Regions from separate parts of the Winogradskyella ouciana genome, predicted to be linked through region 1. Evidence: riboswitches for the same ligand, from Rfam matches in the RefSeq annotation. Region 1 holds a riboswitch; the other holds the start of a gene.

The links. Region 1 has a riboswitch for S-adenosylmethionine ahead of ACQ65V_RS06275 (homocysteine S-methyltransferase family protein). Riboswitches for the same ligand answer to the same signal wherever they lie in the genome.
Region 2: another riboswitch for S-adenosylmethionine. It lies ahead of ACQ65V_RS07385 (O-acetylhomoserine aminocarboxypropyltransferase/cysteine synthase family protein); the one in region 1 lies ahead of ACQ65V_RS06275 (homocysteine S-methyltransferase family protein).

Annotation. Positions count from the first base shown of each region.
Region 1 is NZ_OZ260095.1:1,416,306-1,433,245, forward strand. It holds gene ACQ65V_RS06265 (vitamin B12 dependent-methionine synthase activation domain-containing protein) at 1-1,683, opposite strand, end outside; partial or broken gene ACQ65V_RS06270 (dihydropteroate synthase) at 1,891-2,682, opposite strand; gene ACQ65V_RS06275 (homocysteine S-methyltransferase family protein) at 2,682-3,695, opposite strand; SAM riboswitch class I at 3,799-3,923, opposite strand; gene ACQ65V_RS06280 (HupE/UreJ family protein) at 4,059-4,646, shown strand; gene ACQ65V_RS06285 (deoxycytidylate deaminase) at 4,723-5,154, shown strand; gene ACQ65V_RS06290 (S41 family peptidase) at 5,154-6,761, shown strand; gene ACQ65V_RS06295 (FAD-dependent oxidoreductase) at 6,751-7,362, opposite strand; gene ACQ65V_RS06300 (hypothetical protein) at 7,359-7,562, opposite strand; gene ACQ65V_RS06305 (MarC family protein) at 7,573-8,154, opposite strand; gene ACQ65V_RS06310 (DUF3109 family protein) at 8,245-8,817, shown strand; gene ACQ65V_RS06315 (tetratricopeptide repeat-containing sensor histidine kinase) at 8,821-10,749, opposite strand; gene ACQ65V_RS06320 (LytR/AlgR family response regulator transcription factor) at 10,768-11,502, opposite strand; gene ACQ65V_RS06325 (ribonucleotide-diphosphate reductase subunit beta) at 12,342-13,631, shown strand; gene ACQ65V_RS06330 (ribonucleoside-diphosphate reductase subunit alpha) at 13,638-15,437, shown strand; gene ACQ65V_RS06335 (DUF6503 family protein) at 15,619-16,341, opposite strand; gene ACQ65V_RS06340 (hypothetical protein) at 16,358-16,927, shown strand.
Region 2 is NZ_OZ260095.1:1,701,920-1,718,859, reverse strand. It holds gene rsgA (ribosome small subunit-dependent GTPase A) at 1-289, opposite strand, end outside; gene ACQ65V_RS07440 (hypothetical protein) at 377-2,026, opposite strand; gene ACQ65V_RS07435 (bifunctional 3-deoxy-7-phosphoheptulonate synthase/chorismate mutase type II) at 2,230-3,312, opposite strand; gene ACQ65V_RS07430 (prephenate dehydrogenase) at 3,340-4,191, opposite strand; gene ACQ65V_RS07425 (pyridoxal phosphate-dependent aminotransferase) at 4,286-5,428, opposite strand; gene ACQ65V_RS07420 (prephenate dehydratase) at 5,425-6,252, opposite strand; gene gldA (gliding motility-associated ABC transporter ATP-binding subunit GldA) at 6,552-7,454, shown strand; gene ACQ65V_RS07410 (head GIN domain-containing protein) at 7,518-8,261, opposite strand; gene ACQ65V_RS07405 (acyloxyacyl hydrolase) at 8,258-9,352, opposite strand; gene ACQ65V_RS07400 (phosphoadenosine phosphosulfate reductase family protein) at 9,588-10,208, opposite strand; gene ACQ65V_RS07395 (RrF2 family transcriptional regulator) at 10,320-10,733, opposite strand; gene ACQ65V_RS07390 (alpha/beta fold hydrolase) at 10,808-11,803, opposite strand; gene ACQ65V_RS07385 (O-acetylhomoserine aminocarboxypropyltransferase/cysteine synthase family protein) at 11,874-13,172, opposite strand; SAM riboswitch class I at 13,295-13,419, opposite strand; gene metK (methionine adenosyltransferase) at 13,805-15,058, shown strand; gene ACQ65V_RS07375 (hypothetical protein) at 15,209-16,940, shown strand, end outside.

The DNA of each region.
Region 1 (16,940 bases):
GTCATTGTCCTTTTCAAATTGTGCTGCTAGTTCTTGAGTTCCAAATCCTGTGGAAACACAAAAACAACCCATATAATCTTGTTTGCCAGATGATTTAGGTGCTATAAAATCGGCTAAGGCTAAGTTTGGTTTGCCTTTAGCCTTTTTGGATTGTTGGCGAAGGGTAAGAAACTTGTATGCACTTTGACTGTGCTCAGTGTGACATTGGGATACATCTATTTCAATATCATCATCATTTACAGTATTTGCAGGAAACACTCCAAATACGGCTTTGGCCTTCAAAAGCTTTTCATCAAAAATACGTTTGAGTAAAACTTGAGCATCAGTAAATAATTCTTTGGCTTGTTCTCCAACAATAGCATCAGTTAAAATCGCTGGATATTTACCATGCAAATCCCAACTTCTAAAAAATGGTGTCCAATCGATAAAATCTTCAAGTTTTGTAATATCAAAATCTTCTATAACCTGAACTCCCAATTGTTGTGGTTTTACAATTTCAGAAGTGTTCCAGTCGATTTTAAATTTATTTTTCCTAGCGTCTTCAATAGAAAGATATTCTTTCTTTTTGCCTCGTTTCATAAATTGCTCACGAAACAAATCATACTCTTCACGAATTTGATTTTTAAAAACTTGATTGTTTTCCTGAAGCAAGTTACCAACAACCGTTACAGCTCTTGATGCATCATTAATATGAACAACCGTATTGCTGTAATGTGGTGCAATTTTTACTGCAGAATGTGCTCTAGATGTTGTAGCGCCACCAATAATAAGTGGGATATTCAATTGCTCCTTTTCCATGGCTTTTGAGACATAGACCATTTCATCTAACGATGGGGTAATTAAACCACTCAAACCAATGACATCTACGTTTTCTCGTTTTGCAGTTTCAATGATTTTTTCAGGTGGTACCATAACTCCTAAATCTACAATCTCGTAATTATTGCAGCCTAAAACCACACTAACTATGTTTTTGCCAATGTCATGAACATCACCTTTTACGGTAGCCATTAAAATTTTGCCTGCATATCTGACCCCTTCCGTCCCCAAAGGGGAAACTTTTAGCGCTTCTTTTAATCTTTCTAGTACATCATCAAGATTTGATAAAACTTCATCATTTGTAAATCTAACTACTCTATAACCTTGTTCGTTTAGCCATTTTGTTCGTTCTTCATCTGAAGCTTTATTTTCAGGTAATTGATGTATTAGCCCATCAATTTCGACAATTAACCCTTTTTTTAAACAAATAAAATCTGCGATATAACTCCCGACAATATGTTGTCTTCTAAATTTATGATTATCTAATTTTTTGTTACTCAAAACATCCCATAGCAAAGCTTCTGCTTCTGTTGGTTTATTCCTCATTGTTTTGGCATGTTCTTTCATCAAACCGTACAACAAAGGATCTGCAGTTTTCCAGAAAAAAGTCCCCTTAGGGGATTTAGGGGCTTTTTTTGCTTCTTCAATAAACGGCTGTAAATATGCAACCGCTTTTTTCATCACACGTGCCGATTTCACCACTTGTGGTAAAAACATTTTTCCGCTACCAAATAAATCTCCTACCATATTCATACCAATCATTAAATGACCTTCTATCACATCAATTGGTTTTTTAGATGCCAATCGTGCTTCTTCAACATCTTCTATGATAAAGGCATCAATACCTTTTACCAAAGCATGCGTGATTCTATCTTGTAGAGGATCGTTTCTCCATTCCTGTACTGCTGCATCTTTACTTGTAGAGGTGGAACCTTTTGCCTTAAGTTCTTCCGCAAAATCCAATAAGCGTTCTGTTGCATCATCGCGTCTATCGAATAGCACATCTTCAACTAGTTCTAATAACTCTTTGTCTATTTCATCATAAATTTCAAGCATGGTTGGGTTAACGATACCTAAATTCATTCCGTTTTTAATGGCATGGTATAAAAATGATGAGTGCATGGCTTCCCTAACCACATTGTTTCCTCTAAAAGAAAATGAGACGTTACTCACTCCACCAGAAACATTGGCATAAGGTAAATTTTCACGAATCCATTTTATGGCTTCAAAAAAGTCTATGGCATTTCTACGATGCTCATCCATACCTGTTGCCACAGGAAAAATATTAGGGTCGAAAATAATATCTTGAGGTGGAAAGTTTAGCTCGTTTACTAAAATATGGTACGAGCGTTTACAGATTTCAATTCGTCTGTCGTAAGTGTCTGCTTGTCCATCTTCATCAAAAGCCATGACAATGACAGCAGCTCCGTAGCGTTTTACCAATTTTGCTTGACGCTTAAATTCGGCTTCGCCTTCTTTTAAACTTATAGAGTTGACCACACATTTTCCTTGTGCGACTTGCAAACCAGCTTCGATAATTTCCCATTTAGAGCTATCGATCATTAATGGGATTCTAGAAATATCTGGTTCAGATGCGATGAGGTTTAAAAAGGTCGTCATGGCATGCACTCCGTCGAGCATACCTTCATCCATGTTAACATCTAGAATCTGCGCGCCACCTTCTACCTGATCTCTAGCAACATCAAGGGCTTCATCGTATTTTTCTTCTTTTATTAAACGTAAAAATTTTCGGGATCCAGTTACGTTTGTTCGCTCTCCTACATTTATAAAATTGCTTTCTGGAGTTACAACCAGTGGTTCTAATCCAGATAAGGTTAAATATTTCTTACAGTCACTTTCTGCCATTATGCAAATTCTTGAATTAATCTTGGTTCGTATTTCTGAGCAACTTCAGCAATAGCTTTGATGTGGTCTGGACTTGTGCCACAACAACCACCAATTATATTGATGAGGCCATCCTTAAGATAGTCTTCAATAAAGCCTTGCATCTGTTTTGGTGATTCATCATATTCGCCAAAAGCATTTGGTAAGCCTGCGTTGGGATGTGCTGAGGTAAAAAATTCAGTTTCGTTAGAAAGCCTTTGTAAATATGGTTTCAACTGTTCTGCACCAAGTGCGCAATTAAAACCTACACTCAATAATGGAATATGCGAAATTGACGTTAAAAAAGCTTCAACCGTTTGACCAGATAAAGTTCTACCCGAAGCATCTGTAATCGTTCCTGAAACCATAATCGGAATGTCTATGTTTCGTTCTTCCTTAACTTCTTCAATAGCGAATAAAGCTGCTTTGGCATTAAGCGTGTCAAAAATAGTTTCAACTAAAAGGATATCAACACCACCATCAATTAAGGCTTCAACTTGTTGTTTGTAGGCAATTCGTAATTCGTTAAAAGTAATCGCTCTGTACTCTGGTCGGTTAACGTCTGGTGATAAACTTGCGGTTTTATTGGTTGGACCAATACTACCTGCCACAAAACGTGGTTTTTCTGGGTTGGCTTTTGTGAATTCTTCTGCAACTTGTTTAGCGATTTTGGCGGATTCAAAATTGAGTTCGTACACCAAATCTTCCATATCGTAATCTGCCATGGCGATTGTTGTACCAGAAAATGTGTTGGTTTCAACGATGTCTGCACCAGCTTCAAAGTATTTAGCATGTACTTCTGCTATGGCTTTTGGTTGTGTTATGGATAACAAATCGTTGTTGCCTTTTAGTGGCGAAGGGTAATCCTTAAAACGTTCGCCTCTAAAATCTTCTTCTGAGAAATTATACTGCTGAAGCATGGTTCCCATGGCTCCATCGAGGACTAATATTCGTTTTAACAATTCGATTTCTACTTTACTATTGCGTTTGGTCATAGTTGTTTTTTTGGTAAAACCAAAAGTCAATTCCACCGTAAAGGTGTACTTAATAGAAAAATGTTATAAGAAAATAGGGAATTACAGATGTGTAATTTCGTTTGGGTTATCTATCCGAATTTGCGAGAAATGATTCGCTATAAACAGTAGAATTTAGCACCTTCTTAATAAGTTTAAGGGTTGCTAAGGTTTCATAGGGTCTAATCCCTCCACCTTTCTTGATAACATCTCAATAAGTTAATTGAACTTTGTGTACACAATATTCCGAAAGAAATTATCAATAAGCAAATTTTATTCACTTTATTTTAACTAGAGCATATTGCATTTTAATCGTAACTTTGGACTATCCCAAATGAATTAATTATGTTAGAAAACTTCTGGTTTAATGTTAAAATAGGCATTAACCATATTTTAGATATTAATGGCTACGACCATGTGCTTTTTTTGATGGTATTAGCTGTGCCTTATGTGTTTAAGGACTGGAAACGTGTTTTGGTTTTGGTGACACTCTTTACAGTAGGCCATACAGTTTCTCTATTTCTAGGTGCCTATGATGTTGTTACCGTTAACAGCAAATTGGTAGAATTTTTAATACCGATAACCATTTTAATAGCGGCTATTTATAATGTATTTACCGCAGGCAAAAAAGAACGAAACAATAAAATTAGTGTGCTTTTTATTACCACGCTTTTTTTCGGACTTATTCACGGATTAGGTTTTGCACGTGAAGCAAAGATGTTAGACGATGGCTCTTTGGCATTTCTTATTGAGTTTGCCATTGGTATAGAGATAGCTCAAATCATTGTGGTTTTCATTATCTTATTTTTAGGGTTCTTGTTTCAAACTATCTTTAGATTTTCGCGTAGAGATTGGGTCATGGTCCTTTCTGCTATTGTTATTGGATTGGTGATCCCAATGATAATAGGTAGTGATTTGTTAAACGCTTCATAATTGATAAAACTTTAACGGCAAGTAAATTGTTTATACAATTCTAACCTTTTATATTCGTTACTTACATTAATGCTTAATGTCCAAGGAAAAACAATTACGTTACGATAAGGCCTATTTAAGAATTGCACAAGAGTGGGGAAAGCTCTCTCATTGTAAGCGCAAACAGGTTGGTGCGCTGATTGTAAAAGATAGAATGATTATTTCTGATGGCTATAATGGCACGCCAACAGGCTTTGAGAATTATTGCGAAGATGAGGAAGGCTATACCAAGTGGTATGTGCTACATGCTGAGGCCAATGCTATTTTAAAAGTAGCATCCTCAACACAATCTTGTAAAGGAGCAACATTATATATTACGTTATCACCATGCAAGGAATGTAGTAAGTTGATTCATCAGGCTGGCATAATTCGTGTAGTGTATCAAGAAGGTTATAAAGATGATTCTGGACTGCAATTTTTAAGAAAAGCCGGAATAGAATTAGAGCATATTGAAGATTTAAAAGCCTAATGGCAACAAAAAATAAATACATACCACTTATCATCGGTGTTGCAATAGCAACAGGTGTTGTCATTGGTGGTAAGTTGAATTTTACTGACACTTCTGATAATCTTTTTACTACCAATAGTAAAAAAGACAAGCTCAACCGATTAATAGATTACATAGATTATGAGTATGTAGATGAAGTTGATACGGATAGCATAGTGGATGTAACCGTTAACGGTATTTTAGATAATCTAGATCCACATTCTACCTACATTCCAAAAGAAGATTTACAGCGAATAACCGAAAACATGAAAGGTGATTTTGTCGGTATCGGGATTAACTACTATCCATATAGAGATACCATTGCAGTTGTAAAACCTACAGAAGATGGCCCGAGTGAACGTGCCGGAATTTTAGGCGGTGACCGCATATTAATGGCAGATGGCGACACTATTTTCGGAAAGGATATTACGAGCGATTTTATTTCAAAAAAACTTAAAGGCGATAAAAACACAAAAGTTAAACTTACGGTTTATAGAAAGAGCGAGGGTAAATTACTTGAATTTGATGTAAGACGAAAAGATATTCCAATTAAAAGCATTGAAGCGGCTTACATGTTAACTGATGAATTAGGTTACATCAAAATGAACCGTTTTGCAGAATCTAGTTTTAAAGAATTTAAATCGGCTTTAGAAGAACTACAGGAACAAGGTGCAACCAAATTAGCCCTAGATTTGAGGGATAATCCAGGAGGATTTTTGGGAATTGCAGAACAAATTGCTGATGAATTTTTGGAGGACGATAAGCTTATTTTGTTTACCAGAGATAAAAAAGGAAAGGAAGAGCGTACTTATGCCACACGCAGAGGTGATTTTGAGGATGGTGAGATTTATATTCTAATCAATGAGAACTCAGCCTCGGCAAGTGAGGTTATAGCTGGTGCACTTCAGGATAATGACAAAGGTATTATTATAGGACGTCGATCTTATGGCAAAGGTTTGGTACAACGTGAAATGGCATTGGGTGATGGTAGTGCGGTACGTTTAACGGTTTCAAGATATTATACTCCAACAGGTCGATCAATACAACGACCTTATACCAATGGTGACAATAGATCCTATTACAACGATTATTACAAACGCCTTAGAACTGGTGAGCTGGCTGACGAGGAGAGTATTAAAGTAGATGATTCCTTAAAATTTACAACACCAAAGGGTAAGATTGTTTATGGAGGCGGCGGTATTATACCAGATGTTTTTGTACCTGTTGACCGTTCGTTTGATAACGAAACCATAAACTATTTACGTAGAAGAGGGCATTTTGGTTATTTTGTTTTTGAAGAATTGGATAAGGATAGAAATGCATACGACCACGTTACTAAATATGATTTCATTAATAATTTTGAAGTGAGTGATGATATTGTTGTTCGCTTTCAGGAATTTGTTAACCGAAGAGAAGGCACAAATTTAACCTTTGTTGCTTATAACGACGAAATCAGACGATTGATTAAAGCTACTTTAGCAAGGCAATTGTATGATGACAATGCTTTTGAAGAAATCCTTAATAAAGAAGATGTAATGGTACAGGAGGTGATACTCTTAAGTACAGAATACCCAAATTTTAAGCAGTAATCTTATCATGCACTTTAGTGTGCTGCCCATCATTCCAAAGTGTTAGAATATCTGTAGCAACATGCGATCCGCTTCCACAAGCCATTGAAAATTGACTTCTCCAACCAGCCAAGGTACCAGCAACATAAAGGTTTTCTTCAATTAAATGATCAGTGTTTTTTAACCAGATTCTATTTTTTTCAGGTTTTGTTCTAGGATGAGGTTCAATATAATCTTCAAGGCCTTTTATGGTCATAAGATTTGTATAACCAACCGCAACAACAACAATTTTTGAATGATAAATGCCTTTATTGGTAATGACTTTAAATCCACCTGAAAGTTTCTCTATTTGCGTTACTTTCTCCTTTTCAATTTGGGATATATGAGGATATAGCTCTTTGAGCTGTTCCTTTCCGCTTTCTAAGATATCCTTACCCAAAGTGCCAGGTTGTAATCCTAACACATTCTTGAAAAGCGCATTTTGTAAGTGCGACGCTTTTTGATGGGCTATTATACCAATAGACTTATCTTTAGCAAAGGCCTTTTCTTTTGCCGAACCTAAAACCAATGCGCAAGACAAACCCGCTGCTCCACCTCCTATGATTAAAACATCAAAATTCATTTATGTTTCTTACTTAGGGTTTCAATTTTCTTAGAAATTCTAAGAATTTGAAGTAAAATTACAGCACATAATGAAGCTATAATAGTAAGAACAGCTGTGTAGCTTTCTCCTTCAAAAGGTGCCTCAAAATCTAGTTTTGTAGCATTAAAAATAATTAGTCCTAATGCAAGAATGGTTATTATCCAAGTAAATACTTTCATAGTTTAGTTTTTAAACCAATAATGCTTTAATATTTGCAGCAAAAAGTTTCACTGCTATTGCCAACAAAATTACACCAAAAACTTTTCTTATAATCTTAATACCGTTTGCACCTAATATTCTTTCAATTTTTGCCGACGTTTTCAATACAATATATATAAAAATGACGTTGCAAATTACGGCAACAATAATATTTTCAATTGCAAATTCTGCACGTAAGGATAGTAAGGTTGTTAGACTTCCTGGGCCAGCGATTAAAGGAAATGCCAAAGGAAAAACCGAAGCTGTCAATGCATTATGCTCTTCGTCTTTGTATAATGTAATGCCCAAAACCATTTCTAGGGCTATAAAAAAGATAACAAAGGCACCAGCTACGGCAAAAGAATTAACATCAATACCAATGAGGTTGAGTAAACTCTTTCCAACAAACAGAAAAATAATCATTATCACACCAGCGATAAGTGACGCCTTTTCACTCTGAATATGACCAACTTTTTTACGTAAATCGATGATAATTGGAACGTTTCCGATAATATCAATTACCGCGAAAAGTACCATAAACGCTGTAAAAATCTCTTTAAAATTTAACTCCATGACATTTAATTCTAAAATTCGCCGCAAAGGTGCGACTTAATTACTGATTTTCAATATTAAATTACAGTAAACTTTAACTATTTTTGCGGCATGTTTCAGCTAGGAAAAACAATCGTTTCAGAAGATATAATACAGAAGGACTTTGTCTGCAACCTTTCTGCTTGCAAAGGTGCTTGTTGTGTTGATGGAGATGCAGGTGCACCTCTTGAGGAAGCAGAAGTCAAAATCTTAGAAGACATTTATCCAAAAGTAAAACCATTCCTTAGAAAAGAAGGCATAGAAGTCATAGAGGCTCAGGGCACTTCCGTAAAAACAGATTATGGAGAGCTGGAAACACCATTGATTAATGGAGCAGAATGTGCTTATGTGATTTTTGATGAAAAAAACACGGCTCTTTGCGCTATTGAAGAAGCATACAATCAAGGCGAGGTTGATTGGAAAAAACCTGTGTCTTGCCATTTATATCCTATACGTGTAAAAGACTACTCTGAATTCTCTGGAGTTAACTACGAAAAATGGGAAATTTGCGATGATGCCTGTTCATTGGGAAAAGAACTTCAAGTGCCTGTTTATAAGTTTGTAAAAGAAGCGCTAATTAGAAAGTTTGGTGAAGATTGGTATGCTGAACTGGAGAAGGTTGCTGAGAAAAACTTTGGGAAGTAATTTTTACACAGGGATATTTAGCGTCACTCGAGTACCTGAAGGGGTGTTACTTTCGTACAGGTCATCAATATCTAGAGTATAAGAATTTTGAAAGGCTTTTGAGAAATTGGCTAAGCGTGCTTTTGTAATATCTATACCCACTGATTTTCGTTTTAGTTTTTTATTGTCCTTAATTCTCTTTGAAGCGATTCTGCCAATCCCATTATCAATGATTTCAACAGTGATATAATCTGAAGAATTCTTAAACACGTTCAAATCTATTTTTTTGTTATCAGGTTTAGACGATAAGCCATGCCATAGCGCATTTTCTAAGAAGGGCTGAAGGATTAATGATGGCACCTTAGTGACTTCAGTATTTATGGATTCATCAACGTTTATGTTAAAATCTATCTCATTGTCAAACCTTATGTTTTCTATATTCATGTAAAGCTTCATGGTTTCTAATTCGTCATGCAACGTCGTTTCTTTTTCTTTTGAAGCGATTAAGATTTTACGAATTAATTTGGAAAACTTATTGAGGTAATACACCGCATTTTCCTTTTCATTATTAATGATATAGAGTTTTATGGAGTTGAGTGAATTAAAGATAAAGTGAGGATTCATTTGGCTTCTCAACATATCTTGTTCTAAGGTTAGGATTTGTTTGTCTTGCTCCAAACTTCTATTTCTGTTAATGATGAATAAGGCAATTCCAAAAATGGCTAAAGCTAACATAGAATACCAAAAAATACTTTTGTTGCGCTCCAGACGTAGCCTCATAGCTTCTTTTTCTGATGCTAAGGCTTTAATTTGATTGTTCTTGTTTTGGTTCTCATATTCAATAACGATATCATTAACATATTGAAGATTTTGTTCTGTAAGAATAGTGTTTTCAATATCTACGGCATTTTGATAATACTCTAAAGCAGTTTTATAATTCCCTTTTAACTTATTGACTTCAGAAAGTAATTTACTAGAGGATGCAATAGATGATTTTAAATTGTAAGTACTTGCGACCTCAAGTCCTTTTTTTAATGTGTTTTCTGCCTGGGAAATTTGATTAAGGGCAATTTCTAGCTGGCCGAGATTAATATAAGAGGATGCAATATAGAACTGATCCTTTAGTGCCAATGATTTTTTTAGAGCATCCTTGATAATAGGTTCTGCTTTTTCATAATTTTCTTTCTTAAGATAAATACCTCCAATGCTATTAAAACATATCATACGACCAACTTCAGAATTAATAGCTTCGTTGTAGTACAAGGATTTTTCGTAGTTCGCTAATGCAATGTCTAAATTCCCTTTGGCCTCTTCTGCATAGCCAATATTGTGATAGTTAATCGCCAAGCCTAATTTATTATTGGCTTTTTCCTCAATTTCAAGTGATTTTTTAAACTGCATTATGGCTATGTCGTACTGCTGCAATGCCAAATAAATGTTTCCAATACTATTTTGTGAAACGGCGATATTATAGTTTACCGTTGGTGATGGGTCTTTTACTTCGTAAGCAATTTTTAAAGCTTCGGTGTGATAATCTAGTGCAGGTTTAATAATATCCATACGTCTGTAAGCGACACCTATCATGTTAAGATTTACAATGCGTAATTCATTGTTTTTTGCTTTATCTGCAAAAGATTTTCCCTGTTCGTGAAGCTCGATGGCTTTATCATAGTTAGAAATATTTCTGTTGATTACTCCAAGTGCGTTGAGTGCATAGCTGGCACCTTCATGATAGGTGTTTAGCTTAGCAGTTTCTAAAACACGCTTCATTTTTATACTATCCCTTTCAAAGGGTTTTAATATGGAATCAATGCCAGTGTAAGTTGCAGGTTTTGTTTTACTAAGGTGATCTAGCGCAGCTTCAAAATCTAAATCTTGGGCATTGCTTATTAAAGAACCCATCGCAAATACTGCGACAAAAAATAAAATTTTATATGTAATGTTATTTTTCAAGGATATTAAGCTATTCTATTAAAGTTTTTCAAGGAAATCAGATTTACGCTGCCTAGCAACAGGGATTTTATGGTTGCTATCCATAATCACGTAGCCTTCATTTTTTATAAAGGCTTTTATCTTATTTAGGTTAATGATGAATGAATTATGAATTCTAAAAAAATAGTGCTCAGGTAAAATGGCATCTACTTCTTTTAGCTTTTTAGTGACTACTATCTTTTTTTGATCTTGTAGAAAAAGCGTACTATAATTACCGTCAGATTCTACATAGATAATATCATCGACATCTAAAAATAAAAGCTTACCATCTGTATTTATCGTAATACGTTTTTTATCGAATTTCGAATTAAAATTAGAAAGCATGTTTTCTAACTTGGTTGCATTCAAAAACCGATCACTATGCTTTTTTATTTTATCTATGGTTTCTCTTAAATCGTCAGAATCTATAGGTTTTAAGAGGTAATCAATAGCTTCGTGCTTTAGTGCTTTTATTGCATATTCATCATAAGCCGTTGTAATTACAACCGCAAAATTTATTTGTTCTAACTGTTCTAAAAACTGAAAACCACCAATGGTTGGCATCTGTACATCCAGGAACAAACAATCTGGTGTATGCGATGCTAAATATTTTAAAGCCTCTTCTGGGTTTGTAAATGACTGTGTTACCTCAATTTCTTCTTTGAAGTTGCCCAATTCCCAAATTAAACTTTGAATGGCCTTAGGCTCGTCATCAATAATTACAGCTTTTAACATAATTGAGATTCTAAGTTATAAATATATACATATATTAAATGATGTCGTTTTTTTATGTATATCATGTAGAGATTTATGTATAGTGTGTTTAAAATTGGAATGTTAAATTTCAAATATCCACCTATACACTTTTTTTTACCAGTTATACATTGCTATTAAAATATGTACAAGTTTATTTTGATATTTGAGTAATGAAACTGACCAAGTTAGGAGTGAATGGGGGTTTGCTCTTAATAAAAAGGTTAAACGCTATTAATCATATAAAGTCAGGATTTGTTTTTAATTCTGCCTTTTTATTTCAGTGTTAATTTGTCACAAGCAATTTAGGGATTGCTTTTTCATTACTTAGTTAGTTATTAGGGAGAAAAAGAGCGTTTATTAAAACGCTCTTTTTCGTTATCTACATACCATATACAAATTATAAAACTATCAATAAACACGCCTACTAGCCATTGTTTTTATATGATTAATCCTACATGTAAATGAATGACCACGTATTTATAAATAACTGAAAATCAAATATTTATATAATAATTTCACAAAACATTAGGTTTTATAGGCGCTACCGCAGTTTGTTAAAAACTTGTTGACAATGTTTATGATTATGCCTTTTAATTTTAACGACAATTGTCAATATTTGTTCAGGGCAAAGTAAAAAATAGATTTTAATAGCGGTTTTTAAGTCAACTTTAAAAATCTCTGTTTTTGAAAGTTTCGAGCCCTTTTTTATTCCTCGAATAGGAAAATTTTTAACTCAATTTACGGCATTTGCTAATTGAATTCGGAGTATTCGCACTTTTACTCCCTAGGACTGTTAGCTTCAAAAATTAACAAAAACCATGGAAACCAAACAACTAGAAATCACAGAAATTATTAAAAGGGATTACGAAACAACTCCATTTGTTTTAAATAAAATTTCTAACGCTGTCGAAAAAGCTATGATGTCTGTTGGCAATGGTACCAAGGAAGATGCAAAAGGAATAGCGGCAAAAGTTTTTGAGGCTTTATTGGAGCGAAGAGCAGATGACCAAAACTATGTCCCAACTGTTGAGGAGGTACAAGATCTCGTAGAGGTTAAATTAATGGACAGTCAGTTTTTGGATGTTGCAAAGGCGTATATCCTTTACAGAGACGAGCAAGCCAGAAACAGAAAGACCAATATTTTTGAAAAGCGTATCAATTTAAAGCCTTATGAGTATCCGGCACTTAACGAATACGTGGATGCGATTAGACACTCATACTGGATTCATTCAGAGTTTAATTTTACGAGCGATATACAAGATTTTAAAACAAGGCTTACTGTTGTAGAGCAGAATGCTATAAAAAATACCATGCTTGCCATTTCGCAAATCGAAGTTGCGGTAAAAACATTTTGGGGAGATATTTACCAAAAGATGCCAAAACCAGAGATTGGGTCTGTAGGAGCAACGTTTGCAGAAAGTGAAGTGCGTCATCATGATGCGTATTCTCATTTACTAGAAATTCTTGGACTTAATAATGAATTTAAGAGACTAAAGAAAAATCCTGTAATAATGCGACGTGTGCATTATCTGGAAACGGCGTTAAAAAATGCAAAAAGTGAAGATAACAAAGAGTATGCGGAATCTATTTTACTGTTCTCTCTGTTTATAGAGCACGTATCGTTGTTCTCTCAATTTCTAATCATAATGGCTTTTAACAAGCACAAGAATATGCTTAAGGGTATCTCTAATGTTGTGGAAGCAACGTCTAAAGAAGAACAAATTCACGGAGATTTTGGGATTGATGTCATAAGAATTATAAAAGACGAAAACCCAACTTGGTTTGGAGAAGAGCACAACACCATTGTAAAGGTAATGTGTGAAGAAGCTTTTGAATCTGAAAGCAGAATCATCGATTGGATTTTTGAAGCAGGTGAATTGGATTTCCTTCCAAAGAATGTGATCAATGAATTTATTAAGCAAAGATTTAATAATTCCCTCGAAAGTATTGGCATCGATAAAGTATTCGATATCGATGAAAGCTTACTAGAGCAAACCGAATGGTTTGACGATGAAATCATTGGTACTAAACACGGTGATTTCTTTGTGAAACGCTCTATCAACTATAGCAAAAGAACTAAAAGTATAACCAGCGACGACTTATTTTAATTAACCATGAACGACAACACTAAACTAAAAATTGACAACAACGTAGAGAATCCTCAAGCTACTAAAACCTTACCTCACGAAGAACTACTAAAAGCTAGAAAAGAAGCCATTAAGGAGGCTAAATCTGAGCCAGAAATAAAATGGTTAACAGACCATAGTCGCAAATTTTTGTCATCGGGTTACCTTACAGAAGGTACAACACCAGAAGCAAGAATAAGAGAAATAGCAGATAACGCAGAGCGCATCTTAAAAATTGATGGTTTTGCAGATAAGTTCTATGGCTATATGGCAGAAGGGTTTTACTCTCTGGCATCACCTGTGTGGTCTAATTTTGGTAAAAAACGTGGTTTACCAATCAGTTGTTTCGGTTCGCATATTTCTGATGATATGGGAGATATCCTTTACACGCAGTCAGAAGTAGGCATGATGTCTAAACTAGGTGGAGGTACTTCGGGTTATTTCGGTAAGCTTCGCCATAGAGGTGCACCAGTAAAAAACAACGGTGAATCATCAGGAGCTGTACACATTATGCAATTGTTTGAAAAAATGGTTGACGTTGTGAGCCAAGGCTCAGTAAGACGTGGTCGTTTTTCCCCATATCTACCAATTGAACATAATGATATACACGAATTTTTAGAAATCGGTACAGAAGGTAATCCAATACAAGAGCTAACACACGGTGTTACTGTTGGTAATGAGTGGATGCAAGAAATGATTGATGGTGATACTGAAAAAAGGGCCATTTGGGCAAAAGTATTACAACGAAGAGGAGAAATAGGGTATCCATATATCTTCTTTAAGGACAATGCTAATAACACTGCACCTGAGTGTTATCAAGAAAATAAGCACGAAATCTACGCAAGTAACTTGTGCTCTGAGATTATGTTACCAACCAATGACAGATGGTCTTTTGTTTGCGTACTGTCTTCAATAAACTTGTTGCATTACGATAAGTGGAAGAACACAGATGCTGTAGAAACGATGATCTATTTCTTGGATGCCGTGTTAGAAGAATTTGTAACCAAGCTCGAAGTCTATAGAGATTCACCAGATAGAGATGATAGACAAACGTTCATGTTTATGGAGAAAGCTTACAACTTTGCTAAAGAAAACAGAGCATTGGGAATGGGAGCTTTAGGTTGGCACTCGTTACTTCAGTCTAAGATGTTACCATTTGATAGCGCTGAAGCATTTAACCTTAACAGTGAAATCTTTAAGACCATTAAAGCGAAGTCGGTTAAAGCTTCTGAAGAATTGGCAGAGTTATTTGGTGAGCCAGAAGTATTAAAAGGCTACGGAAGACGTAATGCTACATTAAATGCTGTAGCGCCAACAACATCGTCTGCATTTATCTTAGGACAAGTATCACAAGGTATAGAGCCAATTTGGTCTAATAGCTATGTTAAGGATATTGCTAAAATTAAAACAACGATTAAGAATCCGTTCTTAAAAGCACTTTTAAAAGAAAAAGGAATGGATACACCAGAAATCTGGAAAAGCATCCGTGACTACGATGGCTCGGTACAACATTTAGAAGGACTTACAGAACTTGAAAAAGATGTGTTTAAAACCTATTCTGAAATTGACCAAATGACCATCATTTATCAAGCGGCAAACAGACAGAACCATATCGACCAGGGACAATCCTTAAATATTATGGTTCATCCAGATATGCCAGTGAAGGACATCAACAAAATTTATGTTACGGCTTGGCAACTAGGAGTAAAGTCATTGTATTACCAGCACAGTATGAACGCAGCACAGAAATTTAAACAAAAGAAAGAATGTGCTAGTTGCGAAGGGTAAAATCCTTTAAAAAGCCTCAATTTATAATGATAAGAAGCATCTCTGTAAAGGGATGCTTTTTTTAGTTTAACTAAAATATAATTAGTTGTCATGCTGAACTCGTTTCAGCATCTTGAATATCATATTTTAGATTCTGAAACAAGTTCAGAATGACAAAAGACATAAAAAGAGATAGTAACCTCTATTTGTCAACCAAAGTATCCGTCACTAAATACTTACCATCCTTGTTATAATACCAAGCCCTCACTTTTGGCATTTTAATGCCATTAACAATAGTTTCTTCCGACAGTAAAATATATTCGCCAGTGTCAGGTTGCTCTTTGCCATTCTCATCTGTTTTAAAAAACTGATAGACTTCCATGGCGTAAGTTTTGGGATTGAAATAAAAGTACCAAACATCACTACCTACAGCTTCATCATAAGTCACTTTTAAAACTAGATAGTCTTTACCTTTAAAGGTTTTCTTTTCAATTTTTTGGCTGAGGTTGGTACCAGGATCATTAAGCTTCATTGGTAAACCGTACAAATAGGTGTAGTAGTTTTTATATAAGTTGGCTCTATTACAAGACATATTTTTGTCCTTTGCTTTTATGCTGTCTAAAACTTTGCCGTTATAAACCATTGTACATTTCTCTTTTTCAATGGTATATTGAGTAGTTACAGTGTCTCTTGTCGCAATAACGTTAAAATACTCAGCTGGTAAATCAATCTTAATTTTGCTCGTTCTTTTTGATGCATTTGGTGTAGTCATCACTACTGTAAATTCGTCAGTAAAAGTTTCCCAATTGTTATTTGGGTCGTGATAGGCAATGGTGTTTTCCAATAACTGTTCTGCAGATAGGTCTTGAGCATTTGCGCCAATTGAAGCACAAAAAAGAAGTGCAACGAAGATTTTTCTTATCATATCGATAATTTGTTTGATGTTTACTAAAGTACTGGCTTTTTTTCTATATTGGATGCTTCAACCAAAAAAACACGCTCCAAATATGGAAGATATGACCATACTAGAAGTTAGCGAATCGAGCTGCTCTATTTGCAAAACTCCAATGCAGACCGAAAATATTTATTGCCCAGAATGTGGCTTTCCAGAAAATGGTACCGATAGCGATGTCGCAAAATTCCATGCGAGAAATGCGATGAAAAAAAACCAGAATATGGATGCGGGTAAAAAAATAAGATCGGCAAGAAATGTGCTTTACGTTATGGCAGGAATTATTATTCTATTTGGCGTTGTCAGTTTTTTTAATGATCAGGATATAGCACTGTTAATAAGCAATGTTATCGTTGGTATTATTTATTTGGCCTTAGGCTCTTGGACATCGAAGAAACCTCTTGTAGCAATATTATTAGGGCTTTTACTTTACTTAACAACAATTATTATCTCAGCAATTTTTGAGCCTTCAACACTTTTTAGAGGTCTTATTTTTAAGATATTCATTATTGCTTATCTAGGAGCGGGAGTATATTCTGCCTCGTCAATAAAAAAATAAAGGAATAGGGTTT
Region 2 (16,940 bases), 290 kb from region 1:
AAAGAAATACCTGGTCTATGTTTGATGCAATGATGTGTGTTTGCTTAGACAGGTTTACCGATTTGCGCACAATGTAATTTTTACGCTCTTCAATTCTATTTATGACTCCCGTTTCAGTATTATTCTTTGTTTCGAGTTCAAATTGTACTTTATCTCCAACCGCAATAGGATTGGTACTTTTAATGCCTTGCAACCTAAATCTACCTTTAATACGGCAGTCGTAGAACTTGCCGCTCATGGTTTTAACGGTGTACCAACTACCTGTAGATTTATATACTGTTCCTGTCATTACTACAAAGATGACTAATATTGTTTAATGGTACAAAAAAAGACTGCCTAATAAGACAGCCTTTTTAATTTTTTATAATAGAGTAGATTATTGACCCACACTCATTCTTCCTAATTTATCTTTACTCTTTCTAGAAGAATAGATAATATATTCTGAAGGTGATGTTCTATAAAAAACCCTTGGACGTAATACCAACTGATATTTCTCCACGTTTTCTTGGTCTAGTCTCGTAAAACTACCATCATCATTAAAGGTCATTGCAGCTGGTACCGCTTTATTGTAATTACCTAACCATTTGATTTTTTCGATATCAGTTACACCATAATTTTTTGTGTTATCGTTAAAGATTACAGTTAGCTTATCATTATGATAAATTGGCATCGCACTAAGATATTCTGGCCCTTTTCCCATAACGGTTAATGGCACCATAATACCTGCACTTACTGAAAAGTTTCCTTGGTTTGAGAATCCAAAAATTCCAAGAGATAATGTTGTGTAAGCCGCTTTTTGCTTTTTAGGAATTACATTAGACCATGCTACAGTACCGTCTGGATTTAAAGAGGTTACTATAATTTCATTATTTATAAACGTTATTGGAGTAAATGCCAATGGACCAATACCAGAACTTCTACCTTGAATAATTAACTGATATTCTGACAATAATATTAAACCTCCATCATTTTTTTCGATTAAGCTATGCGTAACGTATAATGGTTTTACATCCTTTCCTTTCTTAGCTCTGCGCTCACCGATTAATTTAACTTTAGTATCGTAATCGAACTCATTAAAGTTTAAGCGCTCTACTTCATTATTGGAAACTTTTATAGCTGCAGCATAAATTCCTTTCAGCTCTTTATTTGCTTTTCCGTTTTTTCTAACACTAGAATAAAATCCAACTAAATGCAACAAGCCTTCCTTATTGGCTAGCATCTCACAGTTGATAATTTCTTTATCCTGAAATTTTATATCTATAACTTCTTTAGCATAACCATTTGAGCTTTTGAAAGCATGCACCTGAAATTTTTCATTATTGGTTTTAGCCTTTTTATCCCTAAAGCTTTCATTGATTACCAAAAACACATCGTCGTCTACACTCACATCATAATCTGCGATGGTAAACTCAAGATCTCTTCTGTCTTCAAAAGGTACTTTTTCGATATGGGACATTACCGTATCTAGGTTTTCATTCAATAATTTAATTTCATATTGAATCACTTCTTCTTTATCAAAAAGTGCTGCATGCATAATTAGCAGACGGTCACCAGCTGGTGAATCCTTAAAGTAAAATGCACCTTGCTCTCTCTTTTTGGTTACCTCAGTAGAAAATAGTTTTACTTGCTCGTTTGCAAGCTTTCCACTTTCCATAACTTCAACTCCAAATAGATGTGCTGTTTTTGCTTTTTTATCGTAAACACTTCCAAAAACATATACCTTATTACCTATCATGCCTACTTCTTCAAAATCTATGGATCTATCTTTAAAACTAGACAGGTCTATTTCATTTGTAGATATAATAGACATATCTGAAGATTTAAATACTTTGATGTAGAATTTCTTTTTCTTGTTAGCCAATGCATAAATTTTTCCATCGGCTTCGCCAGCAATTCTTACTATTTTTAAAGAGTTATCCTCAATTTCTGCACCATGGGTAATTGTAAAATCTCCAACTTGGATTTGAGAGAATGACAGCATGGTAAATAGTAAACCACATGCTAGCAATAGGTAATTTTTTTTCATTATTAAATACATTTGTTGTTGAGGTGGCAATGATAAGAATTTTATTACAATGCAACAGTGTTTTTAGCCTATTATAGCTTTAACTACCTCTAAATGATGTCCATCTGCAATAATATTGATTGTAGAACTCGCTTTAAGTTAGTAAACACAACACATAAAAAAGGCTCGCCATTGGCGAGCCTTTTTTAAAATACATTCTAGTCTTAATGATTTATAATCTTTTCTTGGTGATTAATCGATTCTTGGTGAATGGCTTTAAACACACGAAGAATAAATTCTTCACTTAAGTTCTTCTCTTCTCCTTGAAGAATCATTTTTCCTAAAATCTCATTCCAACGTTTAGACTGTAACACGGCAACATTGTGCTCTTTTTTTAACTGCCCTATATCGTCGGCTATATTCATACGCTTCCCTAACATTTCAATCAACTGATGATCCACCACATCGATTTGAGTTCTTAAGGTGTTTATTTTGTTATTGTATGCCTTATCATCACCTACTTCCTTTCGGATTTTTAAATCTTCAGTGTACTTTATTAAAGTTTCTGGTGTAATTTGTTGTGCGGCATCACTCCACGCGTTATCAGGATCGTGGTGTGTTTCTATCATTAAACCATCGTAGTTTAAATCTAAAGCTGTTTGACTTAAATCAAAAATAATATCACGACGACCTGCTATATGTGATGGGTCTAGAATTAACGGCAAATCAGGAAAACGGTTCTGTAGATCTACAGCCACTTGCCACTCCGGATTATTTCTATATCGTGTTTTTTCATAAGTTGAGAATCCTCTGTGGATGACACCTAAATTCTTGATATCATTTGTATAAAAACGTTCCACAGCTCCTAACCATAATGATAAATCTGGGTTTACTGGATTTTTTATCAACACAGGCTTATCTGTTCCTTTTAGAGCATCAGCAATATCTTGAACTATAAATGGGCTTACAGTTGTACGTGCTCCAATCCAAAGGATATCTACATCGTGCTTTAAGGCCAATTCTACATGGTTCGCATTGGCCACCTCTGTAGTTATCTTCATACCTGTTTCTTCTTTTGCTTTTTGAAGCCATTTTAGGCCCAATGCACCAACTCCTTCAAAATTTCCAGGCCGTGTTCTTGGTTTCCAGATTCCTGCTCTAAATACTGTAGCATCGCTATCTTTTAGTTGATGTGCTATTTTTAACACCTGCTCTTCAGTTTCCGCACTACATGGTCCTGCGATAACCAGTGGATGGTCTAAGTTATATGCATCTAACCAATTCCTTAATTCTTTTTTGTTTTCCATCTGCTATTAATCTTCTTTTTCTAAATTTTATTGTATTCCGTTTAATATGTCTTTTATATGGTTTGTAGTTTCCATTTCATTATAGACGGCTTCAAAATCACCATCCTCCATAAGCTGTTTAAAATGTTTAAGATTACTTATATATTCGTCTAAAGTTTCTATAACATTGGTTTTATTTTGCTTAAAAATGGGTGTCCACATGGCTGGCGAACTTTTTGCCAAACGCACTGTACTTTCAAAACCACTGCCTGCCATATCAAAAATATCGCGTTCGTTCTTTTCTTTTTCAATGACCGTTTTACCCAACATAAATGAACTGATGTGAGACAAATGCGATACATAAGCAATGTGCTTGTCATGAGCCTTAGGGTTCATATAGCGAATACGCATCCCTAATTCTGAAAATAGCTTCAACGCTTTCTCTTGAAGCTTAAAAGCTGTCTCTTCAACCTCGCAAATTATATTTGTTTTGTTTTTATACAAACCTTCTAGAGCAGCTTTTGGTCCAGAAAATTCCGTACCCGCAATAGGATGTGCTGCTAAAAAATTTCTACGTTTTGGATGGTTTTTCACCTTTAGACAAATATCCTCTTTTGTTGAACCTACATCAAACACAATTGTGTTGTCATTGATTTTATCCAACACCTTAGGTAAAACATCTAAAGTAGCATCAACAGGAATGGCAATGATCACCAAATCGGCTTTATCCAATTCTTCAAAACTTGATTTTTCATCAATTACACCTAAACCAATTGCTTCATCTAAGTGCGATTCGTTTTTATCTATTCCAAAAATGTGACATTCAGAATTTTGCTTTTTTATATCCAAAGCAAAACTTCCTCCAATTAATCCTACTCCTATGACAAAAACATTATTCATTCCCATCTGTCTCTTTGAGACATCTTCCCAAAGGGAAGAATATCATTATTAAATTTTTTACTTGTACAAATTGCGACTGTTAAACGTTGACTTGTCATACTCTTGCGATTGCTTCTTTTATTATTTCTTCTGGTGCACATAATGAAAAGCGAACATAACCTTCTCCATTACTCCCAAACACAGTGCCTGGAGCAATGAAAATAGAATGCTTTTTTAATACCATATCCGTAAACTCTTCGGATTTTGTGTTTGGTGGTAATTTTGCCCAAACAAACATTCCTGTGGCATGCTCATCGTATTTACAATTGAGTGCTTCTACTAATTTCCAAATTAGTTCACGCCTTAGTTGATATACACTGTTTAAACTTACAAACCACATGTCTGAACATTTTAAAGCTTCTATAGCACCTTTTTGGACACCATAAAACATTCCGGAATCCATATTACTCTTCACCTTTAAAACGGCACTTAGATGCTCGTGGCTCCCTACAACCATACCTACCCTCCAGCCAGACATATTAAACGTCTTGCTAAATGAATTAAGCTCTAAACACACCTCTTTAGCATTCCTATAACGCATAATACTTATAGGTCTTTCGTTTAATACAAAACTGTAAGGGTTATCGTTGACGATAAGAATATTATGGCGTTTGCCAAAAGCAATGACCTCATCATAAAATTTGTTGGGTGCATTTGCGCCTGTTGGCATATGCGGATAATTAATCCACATAATTTTTACTTTAGTCAGATTTAAGCGTTCTAAGGCTATAAAATCTGGCAACCAATGATTGTCTTCCTTTAAATCGTATAAAATTGGCTTCGCTTCCAATAGTTTGGTTACAGAAGAATAAGTTGGATACCCTGGATTTGGTATTAAAACCTCATCTCCTTTGTTTAAAAAAGCCATTGAAATATGCATTATACCTTCCTTACTGCCCAATAATGGCAGCACCTCTACTTGTCCGCTTAGGTTGACTTTAAAACGCTTTTTATAAAAATTAGCTATTTCTTCCCTTAGCTCTGGCAAGCCTTGGTAACTCTGATATTTATTTGCACCCTCATCATCTAAACTCTCTTTTAATTGAACTATTGCTTTAGAAGGAGGCTCTAAATCTGGGCTACCAATACCTAAGTTAATAATTGGTTTTCCTTGCGATTTTAAGAACGCAACTTCGCGCAACTTTTTAGAAAAGTAGTATTCTTCAACATGTTTTAAACGGTTGGCAACTTCAATCATAATCTTGCATTTTTATATTCGCCCAACACTTTAAAATTCTCTGCCATTAACTGCATAATGGAACTCGCTTTTTCGTAATATTTATAATCTTCAAAAGTGACATCGACAAAAAAGGCATATTTCCAAGGAGTATCAATTTTTGGTAAAGATTGAATTTTGGTTAGGTTTAGTTTACAATCACTCATTACGTTGAGTATTGTAGCTAAGCTACCACGTTTATGGTCTAATTCAAATTTTAAGGATGCCTTATTGATTCCTTTTCGTTCAACTTCGTAATTTTCTCGCTTAACAATAACAAAGCGTGTTTCGTTATGTTTTATGGTTTGAATGCTTTCTGCCAAAACATCTAAGCCATACAAATGCGCTGCTTTTTTGCTTGCAATGGCTGCAATGCCCTTTATATTTTCTTCTGAAATTTGTTTAGCTACGTCTGCTGTGTCCTTAGCTTCAACTAATTTAACATGCGGATAATCTTTAAAAAAGACTTTACATTGGAGTAGAGCCATTGGGTGGGAATGCACTTCTTTTATAGATTCTACTGTTTCACCTTTTAATGCCAACAAATTATGCTGAATATCTAAATAGTACTCACCAACCATAGTTAAATTATGATTGTCGATTAAAGCATAATTAGGGATAATTGAGCCAGCAATAGAATTCTCCAAAGCCATAACAACAAAATCCGTATTGCCTTTTAAAAGACTATCTACTGTACCGTCAAAGGACATACACTCAATCACATCTGCTTTATCGTTAAAATAAAGTTGAGCAACTTCGTGATGAAACGACCCCTTAATTCCTTGTATGGCTATTGGTTTTGTCATAATAAAAAAAGCCTCGATATTATCGAGACTTTTTTAATTTATATTTTAAATAAAACATACCCAGTCTCGTTCCTTTAGCTATAAAAGAAATAAAACCAGTTAAAATATGTTTTAGATGTGTCCATATTTATTTTCCACAAATGTGGAAGTCTTTAATTATGTGGCTAATGTAATTAATATTTTTACAAATCAAAATGCTTGGATTAGTTTTTTGAAATTAATTTTTAAGTTTTAAAGAATAACCAATTATTACTTCATAAAATTATATAATCCTTACTTTTGATTAAACTTTTTCCAATATGTCTATTGAAGTTAAAAACATTACAAAGCTTTATAAGGATCAAAAAGCGCTCAATAATGTTTCGTTTAAGGTGAAAGATGCTGAAATAGTTGGCTTTTTAGGACCAAATGGTGCTGGAAAATCCACAATGATGAAGATTCTAACCACTTATATTGAAGCTTCTGAAGGCTCTGCAAATGTTAATGGTTTTGATGTTAACACCAATAAGAAGAATGTACAAAGCAGTGTTGGCTATCTACCAGAGCACAATCCACTTTATACGGATCTGTACGTAAAAGAGTATTTAAATTTTAATGCTAATGTATATGGCGCTTCAAAATCTAGAATTGAAGACGTGATTAAGTTAACAGGTTTAACACCAGAGGCGCACAAAAAGATTGGACAATTATCTAAAGGTTACAGGCAACGTGTTGGTTTGGCAAATGCTTTATTACACAATCCTGATGTGTTGATTTTAGATGAACCTACCACTGGTTTAGACCCAAATCAGTTAGTGGACATTAGAAATTTAATTAGAACTATTGGCAAAGAAAAAACCGTTTTTCTATCCACACACATTATGCAAGAAGTTGAAGCGATGTGTGATCGTGTGATAATTATAAATAAAGGCGAAGTTGTTGCCGACAAATATTTAAAAGATTTAAGAGACGGAGAGAAACAGGTTGTTATTGTAGAGTTTGACTATCGTGTAGAAGATGCCTTTTTGCTAAAATTACCTAAAGTTACTTCGGTAAAAAACACACACGATTTTATTTACGAAATCACTTTTTCTACCAAAGACGATATGCGTTCTCATGTGTTTGATTTTGCACATGATAACAAATTAAAAATACTACAGCTCAATCAGAAAAATGCAAGTTTGGAGAGTTTGTTTAGGGAATTGACTAGTAGCTCATCCTAATCTTCCTACTTCAACTGAGCTCAGTACAGGCTCAAGAAGGAACTCTTAATGTTATAAAGATATCTAATCAAAAATCAATTGCCCAGTATAAATCCTCTCTACATCAACAATAGGTGGCTCGTTTACTGCTATAACATTTCCTGTTCCTCTAAGCTCTCCTGTTAACGATTGTATCGGGTTTACAATCATATCATTGCTTCCTCTATGGTTTACTTCGATATTTTGGGCAACTAAATTTTCTCCTTCAAAACGACCAGAACCAGCGAAGAAACCTACAAACAAATTTTCAGCAGTGCCCTCAATATAAAACGAGGAAATATTATTAGATATAATGTTTAAATTCTCGCTATCAACTACCAACCTAAAGTCACCAACCGTAAATTCAACATTTTCATTGTAGTCTTCTGAGATTAGATTTAAACTTGGATAAGTTAGAGTGCTATTGGAAGACACCTCGTATTGTGATGAATTTCTTATCTCTGTTAAGTTCGGTGCTTCTACATAAATCTTAGTGATACCATAGTCCCTAACATAATTACAGGTATTACCGTCCGTAAGCACTAAGCGATTACCTATAACCTCAGCTTTTACATCATTCAGTAAATTTTCACCTGTTTCTATGGTGACTTTATAGTCTGAAGCCTCAGAAATAAAAAGCTCTATGTCTCTATTGACTAAAATCCTTTCAAAATCTGAAACCTCAACCTCTTGTTGAATAATGTTTCCTGAAGTCTGAAAGCAATCGTTAGCGTCTTCACTGTTACAGGCGAACATTACAAAAACACATATGTAAATTATTTTTTTCATAGTCTTACTCCAATTCCAAATTCAACAGCTTCGGCTTTTGCTCCATGGGATTTTAAAGTTATTGCACCGAAAAATTTATTTCCAAAATAACGTTTTAGTCCTATTCGCATATAGGTTCTTCCTTCAAAATCAAAAGGGTAATATACATAATAGCCCAATTGTGTTTCTATGGACATACTATTGATAAAAAGCTCATGTCCAGCGAATAACCCAACACGTTTATAATCTTCATCTCCGCTAACATTCTCTTCTGGAAAGGAAACAGATTGATAATAAATTAGCTCTTTTAAAAAGTTTGAAAAAAACACATCAGCACCAAACTGAACAGCATTAATGTGGCTCAATCGTTTATCGGCATAAGCAGACACCACATAAAACGGAAATTGACCACTACCAATAATATCGCTTTGGTTAATACCGCTTCTAAACGCGATATTGTATTTAATCCGTTTCGTGAATTTAACATCATCGAGGTTATCAATAAACTCTTGATCTTCTTCACCCAGATTATAGTTTAACCCTACGTTAAAAGCGATGGTATTGACGCTTGTGTTTGGTGCTTTTACATTAGCATTAGAATAGTGAATTAAAGACAAACCCGCTTGCAAACCAACACGATCAATCAGTCGTTCTTTTTTATAATTCAGCATTAGATATGTTGAGCTCAACAAATGCGAACCAAAGGCAATGTTCTTATGGTTTTCCAATTTATCGTATGGATTGGTATTATAGGCTATACCTTGACCAACACGAAGCGTTAGATTTCGCTTAAAAAAGTAGAAATTGTAATGCGCATACAGTCCATAATTATTACCTAGAACATCATTCTTTAAATCTTGATAAATAAATGAAGCTCCATAATCTGGATAGTTAAAACGTTGCTCCCAAGGGTCGTTTCCAAAGGTTTTTTTGTTCCAACTAAAAATAACACCTTCGGGATGACCTGTAATTAAATGAAGAATATCGTTATTATGAAGCGCAATGTTTCCTGAGAAATAATTCAAATCGAAATACGAGTCAGATGTTCTCTTTTCTTGAGAAAACAACAGCAATCCAAATAGAATTATAAAACCTGTAAGCCAGTACTTCATAGATAATATGGTTACTGGCAAAAGTAATAGAATAATTAATTTAAAAACAAGGTCGCCAATAAAGATACTGCGGTTATCAACAATAGCTTTATAGCAAACCTAAATTCGGCCTTATTATTTTTTATGAGTTTCATTTTTAAGGGGCTTTTGAAATACAATACAAATATGAAGCGCAATATCCGTTTTAGTGTTAAGCTAAGTCTAAGGAAATGTTACCGTTTAATAAATATGTATGCTACTGTAAATGAATGCCACACTCTCTATTTTGTAAGACTTTTATAGGGTCGAAATAATCTATATTCTTTGGTAACTGATGCTTTTCTATATACGCATCTAAATCGGCATCACTCCAATAATAAAATGGACTGACTTTAAGAATACCATCCTTGCTATAGCTTAAAATGTCCTTCTTGTTTCTATATTCGGTTTGTCTTACTCTAATATTAGTAAACCAAACATCTGGATTTTGTTCTTTCAAGGCACGTCTAAAGGGCTCTAGCTTTACCACTTCAGAGAAAACGGAATGGTTATTATCATCTATATTGGGTAAACCAATGGTTTTATCGATTTCTTCCTTGGTCAACAAGGATTGGTACTTTTGAATGTTAAGATTGTAATCTTTTATTAAACTTGAGGCGTGAGTATAGGTATTTGGCTCATTATATAATGTATCACACCAAACCACTCTAATATTTTTATCATGGCGAGACATTGTGCTCAATAATACTGCTGAATAGACACCAAAACTTGTCGTTACTATTCTATTGTCTGACAACCTCAAAGCCCATTCAACAATCTCATCAGGCGTTCTGTTTCTTAATTTTTTATTCCAAATATCTAGATCTAATCTAATCATTACTTAAGCTTTAAAATTTTAATACCATTACCCTATAGACTTAGTAGGGTAAATGCAAACATATAGATAATTAAGTGTTTTTCTGAATATTAATTTAAAAATATAGTGGGTTTAAGGATGAGACAAATCAGCCAAGCTTGTATTTCTAAAAATCTCTAAGGTATTATCCCTTACTTTAATCATTATGTTATGAACGGCACAAGCATTTTCATCTGGGCAATCATCACATTTTTCATAAAAATTCAGACTCACGCAAGGCACCATAGCTATTGGCCCCTCTAATAATCTCATTATGCTTGTCATTGGAATTTGGCTTGGATCTTTTAATAAATAATATCCACCACCTTTGCCTTTTTTTGAGCCTAAAATTCCATTTTTCTTTAAAGTGAGTAATATGCTTTCTAAAAATTTTTGAGAAATATTTTCTGCTTTGGAGATTGAAGAAATCTGAACAGGAACCCTATCTTCTTTCTTCGCTAAATGCACTAAAGCTTTTATCCCATATTTTGTTTTCTTTGAAAGCATAGTGTAAATCTAATACATTTTTATAACTCTATGATTTACACTTTTGCCAATTAAAAACTACAGTTATATCTAATTTATGCTATCATTTCTTTCTTTTTTATACTAAAAACTGGTCGTAAAAGTTTAGCCAATTGATGATATTCAATTAAAAAGGCATCATGCCCATGTATAGACTTTATCTCACCTATGGTTACGTTTTCTTTTATTGATTTTAGTTCTACAAAAGTCTTCCAGTTTTCTTCTGGTTTAAATAACAAATCTGAATTAATGGTTATTATATGAATATCTGCCGTTATGTGTTTAGCAATTGACTCAAATCTGTGTTCACCTTCACCTTGCGTAATATCTATGGTTCTTAAAATTTGATTCATCATTTTATAGGCTTTTAGATGAAATCTATTTGAAAGATTGTCTCCATGATAATTCAGCCAAGATTCTACATTAAAAAAGGTACTCATTTTTTTTGATCGCTCAAATTTCTGGGTCAATGACTCTGGTGTACGGTATAATGTCATTGCATGTCTTCTTGCGTCTTCAAGTGGTTTTGAAGAGTTATTTAGAATAGCATCTTGTATATGACAATTGGCAATAATCCAGTCCGTAGATTTCCAATCTGTAGCGATTGGGATGAGATGTTCAATTAAATAGGGTTTCAACGCTGCCAATTCCCAAGCGATACCTCCTCCAACAGAACCACCTATAACAGCATACAGTTCATTTATATTTAATCGCTCTAAACCTATCGCAAACAATTTGGCAATGTCCTTAGCCGTAAAATCCTTATAGTTATCAATTAGGTTTTCTCTAATGTCACCATAACCATTGCCGGGAATATTAAAGGCTAAAATTGTGTAATAATTAGTATCTATACATTTATTATCACCTATTAAATCATTCCACCAGCCATTTTCGCCAACCACATTTGAGTTTCCGGTAAGCGCATGATTGACTAATATTATCGGTGCAGTACCCAGAGTAACACCAAAAGTTTGATAAGACAATGAAATAGCTACAGTCTCACCATTTTTAGTTCTATAATTTGGAATATTAATATGTTTTAAGTTTCTCATGAATCTTTTTTTAAGATTAACAGATGCCCTAGTACAAGGGCATCTGTTCTAAACTAAACAACACTAAAGGCTAATCTTGAAAAACGTTATGCTGTTTTACAACAGCAAACGCTTCCTTCAAATCGGCTTTTAAATCTTCAATATTTTCTATACCCACTGATAAACGGATAAGATCTTTCGTCACACCATTGCTTTGTTGAGCTTCATCAGTCAATTGCTGATGTGTAGTACTCGCAGGATGTATAATCAGTGATTTTGTATCTCCAATGTTCGCTAAAAGTGAAAAGAGTTTTGTTGTGTCTGCAATGGTCTTTGCAGATTCATAACCACCATCGACACCAAAAGTAACCACACCACTCTGACCTTGAGGTAAATATTTTTTAGCAAGCTCATGGTATTTACTGGTTTTTAGACCTGGATAATTTACCCATGTCACTTCTGGTTGCTCTTGTAGCCACTTCGCCAACTCTAGAGCATTCTGGCTGTGCTTTTTTATACGTAATTCTAAGGTCTCTAAACCTTGAATAATCTGAAACGCATTAAACGGACTCAAAGCACCTCCATAATCTCGCAAGCCTTCTATCCTTACTTTGGCAATAAATGCAGCTTCTTCAAGAGCTTCATTATACACTAAGCCATGGTAACCAGGTGATGGTTCTGTGAATTCAGGAAACTTTCCATTAGCCCAATCAAAAGTACCTGCGTCAATGATGACTCCTCCAAGTGCTGTTCCATTACCATTGATATATTTTGTTAATGAATGAATGACAATATTTGCACCATAGTCAATTGGGTTTAGCAGATAAGGTGTTGCAACTGTATTGTCAACAATAAGAGGTACTTTGTATGTTTTTGCTTCTTTTGAAATAGCTTCAATATCCAACACATCTAATTTTGGATTCCCTAAGGATTCAATGAAAAAAGCCCTTGTATTTTCTTGAGCAGCATTGTTGAAGTTTTCTGGATCTGATGGATCTACGAAGGTGGTCGTTATTCCATGTCTCGGTAATGTTACGCTCAACAAATTATAGGTTCCGCCATACAAACTGTTGGATGCTACAATATGATCTCCAGCTTTTAACAATGTTAGCAAACTTGTTGCGATTGCCGATGTACCTGAAGCTATAACTACTGCTGCAATTCCGCCTTCTAATGCCGCTAACCGTTGTTCTAAAATATCATTTGTTGGGTTGTTGATTCTAGTATAGATATTACCCGTTTCTGCTAGAGCAAACAGATTTGCAGCATGGTCAGAATCATTGAAAACATATGCTGTGGATTGATAAATAGGAACAGCTCTGGTTCCTCCATTGTTTTGGACATCGTGTCCTGCATGCAACGCCTTTGTTGCGAATTTTTGTGTACTCATTTTTCTAAGTTTTTGAGTTAATAAATAATTAAAACAAAAGCCAAATAGACCTCGGTTAGAGGCATACTTAATAGAAAAATGTTATAAAGAAATATGCTAATTACAGATGAGTAATTAGTCTTGGGTTATCTATCTAAATTTGCAAAAAATGACTCGCAAATTCAAGTAGAATTTAGCACCTTCTTAGTAAATCTAAGGGTTGCTAAGGCTTCAATGGGTCTAATCCCTCCACCTTTCTTGATAACATTTCAGTAAGTGTTTTGAACTTTGTGAGTACAAATATTGTGTTATAAATTTTTAATTTCAAAATAAAACGGCAAGTTTTTAAATTATTTATGAAATTGACAAAATAAGCGCTTGTTTTTGAAAAATATGTAATATATGTTAAATCTATAATCATATTGATATAGATTCAATTGTAAATGAACAAACTATTTTCAAGTTTCTTATCGCTTAAACCTTTTTTATCTTAAATTTTAATCTGTACATTTGCCCAGATTAAAAAAGAGGAAAAATTTGTTCTGATTGCAACCTCAATAAAAAATGCTAAAGCAGTTAGGTTTTCAACTTCTCTAGCAACCAAGCAATCTCAATAGGTTTTTCAAGAATACATTAAAATTTAAAAGAGATTTATGCCATATTTATTTACTTCAGAAAGTGTTTCGGAAGGTCATCCAGATAAAGTAGCTGATCAAATAAGTGACGCTTTAATAGATAATTTTTTAGCTTTTGACCCAGAGTCTAAAGTGGCTTGCGAAACTTTAGTAACCACAGGACAAGTGGTGCTTGCAGGCGAAGTAAAATCCAACACCTACTTAGATGTTCAAAAAATAGCTAGAGATACCATTAATAAGATTGGCTACACCAAAAGCGAATATATGTTCGATGGCAATTCTTGTGGTGTTTTCTCAGCAATACATGAGCAATCTGAAGATATTAATCGTGGTGTGGATAGAGCTTCCAAAGATGAGCAAGGTGCTGGTGACCAAGGGATGATGTTTGGTTATGCTACAAACGAAACCGATAATTATATGCCTCTGGCTTTAGACATTTCGCACATCATTTTAAAGGAACTAGCTGAGCTTCGTAGGGAAAATAAAGACATCACCTATTTAAGACCAGATTCTAAAAGTCAAGTAACGATTGAGTATAGTGACGATAACACACCTCAACGTATTGACGCTATTGTGGTTTCTACACAGCATGACGATTTTGATTCTGATGAAGCCATGCTCGCTAAAATCAGAAAAGACATTGTAGAAATCCTCATCCCAAGAGTAGTAGCAAAAGTACCTAATCATATTAAACCGTTATTCACTGATGATATTAAGTACCATATTAATCCTACCGGAAAATTCGTCATCGGTGGACCACATGGAGATACTGGTCTAACAGGAAGAAAAATTATTGTAGATACTTATGGTGGTAAAGGCGCCCATGGCGGAGGAGCTTTTTCTGGTAAAGACCCAAGTAAAGTAGATCGAAGTGCTGCTTATGCCACAAGACATATTGCAAAAAATCTGGTCGCAGCCGGACTTTGTGAAGAAATTTTAGTGCAAGTATCCTACGCAATTGGAGTTGTTGAGCCCATGGGAATTTTTGTAGATACCTATGGTACGTGTCCATTTAACTTAACAGATGGTGAAATCGCTGAAAAAGTATCTGAAATATTTGATATGCGACCTGCTGCTATTGAAAAACGTTTAAAATTACGTCAACCAATGTACAGTGAGACAGCTGCTTATGGCCACATGGGACGACAACATAAGACCGTAACCAAAACATTTGAGCAGCCTTATGGTGAGCCTGTTTCACTTGATGTAGAGTTATTTACATGGGAAAAACTAGATTATGTTGATAAAGTTAAAGCAGCTTTTAAGATATAATACTTATTCCTTTTATTATATATTAAACCCTCTTGAAATTTATCTTGAGGGTTTCTTTTTATCGAAAACATGCTATTTAAGGTAGGAATTTATACTTTCTATCTGTTTTATACCAAACAAACACATAAAACTCAATTAAATCAACACATTATGATCAACATTAAAAAATTCCCAAATCTTATTTTAATGCTTTTCTTTTCGTTACTCACCATCATATCTTGTCAAAAAGATGATGGTCCAGGAGGTGGCGGACCACAAGAAAACATTCCAGACACTTTTTCAGAATATTTTGGCAACTCAGTTTCACGAAATTTTCTTGGTAACGTTATAGACACTAATAAAAACCCTATTGAAGGAGTTACCATAACCATTGGTAACCAAACCGCTCTAACAGACAGCAATGGCGTTTTTATATTGAACAACGCAACAGTTAACGAACGTTTTGGTTATATAAAAGCTGAAAAAACAGGTTACATTCATGGCTCTAGAAGTGTTGTCCCTTCCAATGGTACTAACAAGGTTACCATTATGTTACTAGAAGCCACAGTAGTTGGCACTGTGAGTAGTGGTACACCTGAAACTGTAACCGCCAACGATGGTAGTTCAGTAAGCTTTGACGGTAATTTCACAAAAGAAGACGGTTCTCCCTATTCTGGTTCTGTAGATGTCATTATGCATCATTTAGACCCAGCAGATGAGGATATGCCAATGCAAATGCCAGGCATGCTCTATGCTGAAAATGAAGAAGGTGCCGAACGTATGTTACAAACTTTAGGAATGTTGGCTGTAGAACTAAGCGGCTCTGGTGGTGAGGATTTAAATTTAGCCGAAGGTTCTACTTCTGAAATTAAAATTCCTGTAGATGCCAGTTTAATGGGAATTGCACCAGCAACTATACCACTTTGGTATTTTGATGAAGTTAACGGTTACTGGAAAGAAGAAGGTGTCGCTACATTACAGGGCAATATGTATGTTGGTACAGTATCGCATTTTTCATTTTGGAATTGTGATATACCAGCCGAAGCCATCACACTCTGTGTTACCGTAACAGATGAAGACAACAACACACTTAACAATTTATACGTCACCATTACAAGTGCAACATTTGGCACAAGAGGTGGTTATGCCAATGATAATGGTGAGGTTTGTGGTTTTGTCCCTAGCGATGAAAGTTTAGTTCTTAATGTTTATAATTATAATGTATGTGGCGAAAATGCCTTACATACCGAAACTGTTGGGCCTTTTAGTTCAGATTCAAACATTACGGTTATTGTACCCGATAATCCTGATATTATCCAGGAAACGGTTGTTGGTACATTTAACACCTGTGATGATAACGCAGTAACGGATGGCTATGTACAAGTGACTTATGGTAACCAGTCGTTTACAGATGCAGTAACTGACGGAACTTTTGAAGTTAACCTTTTAAGATGTAACGAGAATAACGAGTTTACCATTAAAGGAAGCGATTACGTTAACTTACAAACTACGGACAGCATTAGCTATACCTTTACGACACCTTTAACCGATATTGGTGTGATTACAGCGTGTAATTCGATTACAGAATTTATTCAATATACCATCGATGGAGAAACCGCATTTTTTATCTCTGACAATATCACTGCTAACTTTTATACAGACAGCCCTAACACAAATGGACCATCATTGGATATTTATGGCAATGGCGATGGGCAAACCACATGTTTCTATTTATTTAGTAGGCTAGATGAAACATCCTATGAAGGTACGTATGATAACCTAGATTGGAATGACATCAATGACACAGGATTTAACATTTCAGAATGTATTGGCATAGCTAATACCAATAACAATATTATTTACAACCTTACCACTTTAGGCGACGTAGGAGAATATATTGACA